One region of the Glutamicibacter sp. GQ173 genome, then DNA from elsewhere that is predicted to be linked to it. Evidence: predicted binding sites of a transcription regulator. Region 1 holds the regulator's gene; the other holds the start of a gene.
The links. The regulator LexA, encoded in region 1, represses DNA repair genes until DNA is damaged. The targets are predictions, from matches to a motif close to TCGAACANNTGTTCGA.
Positions count from the first base shown of each region.

Region 2: a site for LexA is predicted at 1,302-1,317, ahead of uvrA (excinuclease ABC subunit UvrA). Genes of this name have one in related genera too.

Region 1 covers NZ_JCAXDT010000006.1:226,636-229,040, reverse strand. The annotation lists gene AC6CHO_RS11690 (LysM peptidoglycan-binding domain-containing protein) at 11-364, opposite strand; gene lexA (transcriptional repressor LexA) at 623-1,342, shown strand; gene AC6CHO_RS11680 (glycoside hydrolase family 76 protein) at 1,388-2,405, opposite strand, start outside.
Region 2 covers NZ_JCAXDT010000001.1:43,350-45,754, forward strand. The annotation lists gene uvrA (excinuclease ABC subunit UvrA) at 1-1,276, opposite strand, end outside; gene AC6CHO_RS00180 (hypothetical protein) at 1,384-2,241, opposite strand.

The DNA.
Region 1 (2,405 bases):
GATCGATGCTCTAACCAGCGAGCACCGGGATCGACAGCGAGTCGCCAACGTGGATCTCGCTTCCCTGGAGGGAGTTGAGTTCCGAAATGTGGCTGACAGCAGAAGTGACGTCGTAGCCCTGGGCGTATTCCTTGGCCAAGCTCCACACGGTATCGCCCGGGATAACGGTGACGTCCACAGTTTCGACTCCCATTGGGAGTTCAGATGATGCCTTTGCATCAGAAGCGAACATCGAGAAGAAGAACGCTGCAGCTACGGTTAGCGCAAAAACTGGAATGCCCACCAAAACAGCCCAGCCGCGGCGGTTGATCCGGATCTTCAATGGACTCTGGGTTTGATTTGAGTCAAGTGCGAGGGTTGCCATGACCTTATCTCCTCAAGATTGTGTAGCGATGCGAAGTTATATTCGATACGTAGATTTCGAAGACTTGATCGAAACTAGTACATCTGTTCTAACAGAGCTTCGTCCGACTTGTCCAGAAGTTTTCGAACAAATCTTTGAAAGAAGCTCGCTTATCCACTAAGATTTCGAAGTAGACGAGCAATGAAAACATCACACCATCTGGCTCCGACAGTTTGGACTGCTGAACTTTCGACAGATAGCTAGGGAAGGCAAAATCTCATGTCAGCTTCACAACGCACTCCCCGATCGAATGCACGCTCGTTGACGATTCGCCAAAAGAAGATCCTGGAAACGATCCAGCGTGCCATCGGCAAGAACGGCTATCCACCATCCATGCGTGAGATTGGCGACTCGGTAGGACTCAAGAGCCTTTCGAGCGTCACCCACCAATTGAGCCAGCTAGAAAAGCTCGGGTACATTCGTCGAGATCCACGCCGTCCACGCGCCATGGAGATTTTGTTGCCACTGCAGTTGGCGGACGATGCTGAGAACTCAACGGCGTCGGAGGCTGCAGAGAGCAAGGCTGCCGAAGACGCGATGGTCATCGAGCTCAGCACGTCAGCCGATACCACCATGGTTCCATTGGTCGGCCGGATCGCTGCTGGTGGGCCGATCCTTGCTGATCAGTCTGTCGAAGATGTTTTCTCGTTGCCTCGCCAGCTGGTCGGACACGGCGAATTGTTCATGCTCAAAGTCTCTGGCGATTCCATGGTTGATGCCGCTATCTGCGATGGTGACTGGGTAGTCGTCCGCCGTCAGCAGAATGCTGAAAACGGCGATATCGTCGCTGCATTGCTGGACGAAGAAGCCACTGTCAAAACCTTCCGGCAGCGCGATGGGCATACATGGCTACTGCCCCAGAACTCACGCTACGAACCGATCTTGGGCGACGCGGCCAAGATCATGGGCCGTGTTGTTTCTGTGATGCGTTCGCTCTAATCGCATCAGGCATGAGGGGTGTTGGTGCGCAAGCATCAACACCCCTCAGTCCATTACTCCCTGCGATTTCGGTTTCGATTCGCAGCGTTGTGCTGCGCTGAAGATCATCCAACGCTGAACTGCCGCTGAGAGCCGTCGTGGTTCTTCGTTGACCAATCGGCTAGCTGTCGACGTCACCAAATCGCGTGCGATGCCCCGAACGTCCAGATCCATGCGATCATCGTTTGCGCAGAGGGCCAGGTATCGGCAGAGAATCCCGGCAAATAGGTTGCCATCGCCTCCTCCATCAAGCACCAGGGATCCAGCCTCATCGGCCAGATGCCGGCGTGTGGCATGAACAAGTGCAGCAGCATGCTCCAAATCAGCCGCGGTACCTAATTCCAGCAGCGCGCCGAGCACCGGACCCTGGTTATAGGTATAGAGGTGATCTTCCAGTTTTTGGCCTGTTGAAGTGAGTCTGAGCCCATCAAAATATAAACCGTGCTGGTCGCTGAAGATGTTGGAATGCATCCAGTCAAGCAGCTTCCTGGCTTGTTCGCGATCACCGATGCGTGCGAAAAAGAGTGCGGCAGGAGCGTTGGCAGGGGCATTCTTGAAATCGCGTTTCCTCGACCAGTACAAACCGCCATCGAGGACTTCGTCGATGCCGCTTTCCAATTGCTTGCGCAAAGTCGTTATTGCTCGTTTTGCACCGAGGTGGCTGTGCCCTTCCAGCTTCCGGGAAAAGGCCAGCAACCTCTGGCTTGCCAGCGCCAGCCATGCCATATCGTCAAAGAAGTAGTTCGGGAAGACTCCGAAATTGCGTATGCGGATTCCTGCCAGCAGGTCTTTGGCACGGTGAAGTTCGCGCCGGGCTGCATCACGATCGCCAGCTTCCCAATAGCCCAGCCCGTCGTCAAGGATCGCATCCAGATAGTGGGCCTGCCACCAATAGTTCCACTCAGCAAACGGATGAGAAAATCCATTCATATTGCTGAGCATGCTTCCGTCATGCATCCGGTGCTGAAGGCTATAGGGCCGGCCAATCCACGTGCCTGGCAGGCGAAGGAGCCGATGGCCAAAA
Region 2 (2,405 bases), on a different contig from region 1:
ACGTGGGGCAAGGAATCTGGCGCATGTACTGTTCATAGCGATCACGGGCATGATCGGACTCTGTTTCTTCATGCTTGCGGTGAACGTAGGAGATGACCCCTTCGAAACCGGTGGAGTACTTGCGCTCACGACCAAAGCGGTTCTTGTACTGGACCACAACCTTGTGGTCTTTTCCGTTAAGGATCGCTTCGCGGGCCTTGGCAGGCAGGTCCTTCCACTGGGTCTCCATGGTGAATCCGAGTTCGTGGCCCAGGCCTTCGATCAGGCGATTCCAGTATTCAGTGGTTGCCTTGCCCAACGACCATGGGGCGATTGCTCCGTCTGCAAGGGCCACTTCTGGATCGGGCACGATCAGGTGTTCGTCAACTTCCAGCTTGGTGCCGATGCCCGAGCATGCCGAGCACGCGCCGAAAGGATTGTTGAAAGAGAATGTGCGTGGCTCGATTTCATCGATGGCCAGTGGATGCTCATTAGGGCAAGCCAGGTTTTCCGAGAATGCCCGAACTCGTTTCGGGTCATCTTCGGCAAGGTCGACAAAGTCGGCCAGCACGCGGCCGTCGGCGATCCCCAGCGCAGTTTCAATCGAATCGGTCAGGCGCTGGCGTGCATCTTCCTTGATGGCCAAGCGGTCAACGACGACCTCAATGGTGTGCTTCACCTGCTTGGCCAATTTCGGCGGATCATTCAACTGAACGGTGGTGCCATCAACACGGGCGCGCGAGAATCCCTTCGAGGACAGCTCGGCGAAGAGGTCGACGAACTCGCCCTTTCGTGCACGAACCACGGGGGCGAGAATCTGGAAGCGAGTCTTTTCGGGCAGCTCCATGAGCTGGTCCACGATTTGCTGTGGAGTCTGCTTGGAGATCGGCTCATGGCAAATGGGGCAATGCGGGCGTCCGACACGAGCCCACAACAGACGCATGTAGTCGTAGACCTCGGTGATCGTGCCTACTGTTGACCGGGGATTCCGGCTGGTGGACTTTTGGTCAATCGACACCGCCGGAGACAATCCCTCAATGAAGTCAACGTCTGGCTTGTCTACCTGCCCGAGGAACATGCGGGCGTACGCAGAAAGCGACTCAACGTAACGACGCTGGCCTTCAGCGAAGATCGTGTCGAATGCCAGGGAGGACTTGCCGGATCCGGAAAGTCCCGTGAAGACGATCATCGCGTCGCGGGGCAGATCGATGTCCACATTTTTCAGGTTGTGCTCACGCGCTCCCTTAACGACCAGGCGAGTGAGATCTGTTTTCTTGCTCTCTGCAGTAATAGCCACGAAGCCATACTAATCGAAAACTGCTTCGAATAAGTGTACGAATGGACCTATCTCACAGAAATTTTTCTCGAGGCGCATTCGCAGTCCCGGCGAGCGCCAATCCGGGGCTAGTTTCCACTGGCATCGGTCAAGCGATATGCCACCATGCCTTGAAGCGTGCCAACTACAACCAACTCTTTTTCGTCATAGCCGACACGTCCAAATTCCTGAACGACAGGAATTGAATTAGTAGGTTTCCACGAACCGCGCTTGCAGACTCCCTGGACTTCTTGGAACAAAGTATCGCCTGATGCATTATGGTCCCACGGTGCTGTTGTGCCCAATGTCGCGGAATAGATGTAATACGGCTCTCGGTCAGAACTGCAAATCGTCGTTTCCCCCAGCACCTGTTGCATCTCGATAGTTCTTCCTTCTTCTGTAGTGACCGCTTGGTCGCCACCAGCAACTGGAAGTAGTGTCGTCGCTTTTCTCTTTAGAGGAATACCGGCATCCTCACGTCGTTCATCGCAAGCGTATGGGTCTGACAGTTCGAGCTGCCACTTTCTGGCGCCTGTTTTTATATCGATCGCACTCGCGGTCCATGTGACGTTGGTTCTCTCGGCGTAGATTCGACCGCGTTTCCTCGTCAGCACCTGCGTTCCTGCATCGTAGTGGCACACGACTGCAGTTTCTTCGTCGGCCATGAAACCTTGCCCAGTTAGGTCTCCACACGCATAAGCGATTCCTTGTAGTTGCCAAAGGGAACGTCCGGTTTTTGCGTCCATCGCGACAAGTTTGCCCAGGTCGGCCATCCGGCATTTGGCCTTTTTCTTTTCAGAACCGATGAAATCATCCTGCGTTTGAGACCCAAAGCCGATCAGGATCTCTTTGATCTTCCCCACTGAATCCCAATGCCATCCGCCGGTGAACCATACCCTTTGGCAAAGATTTTTTCGTAAGGTCGTTCTCACAAGAGTTTTTGCCATGCGAATAGCTCAGGATTTCCTGGTCATTCTCGTTCCAATAGGACGTGATGCCTTCGCCGAGGCTCCTGCCACCTTCCCGGATTCCTTTTCAAGATCGCGTTCGGGAACGACTTGCCATTGCCTCGAAGCCCATTGGAACTTGAGGTGCACACGTTCGAGCAAGT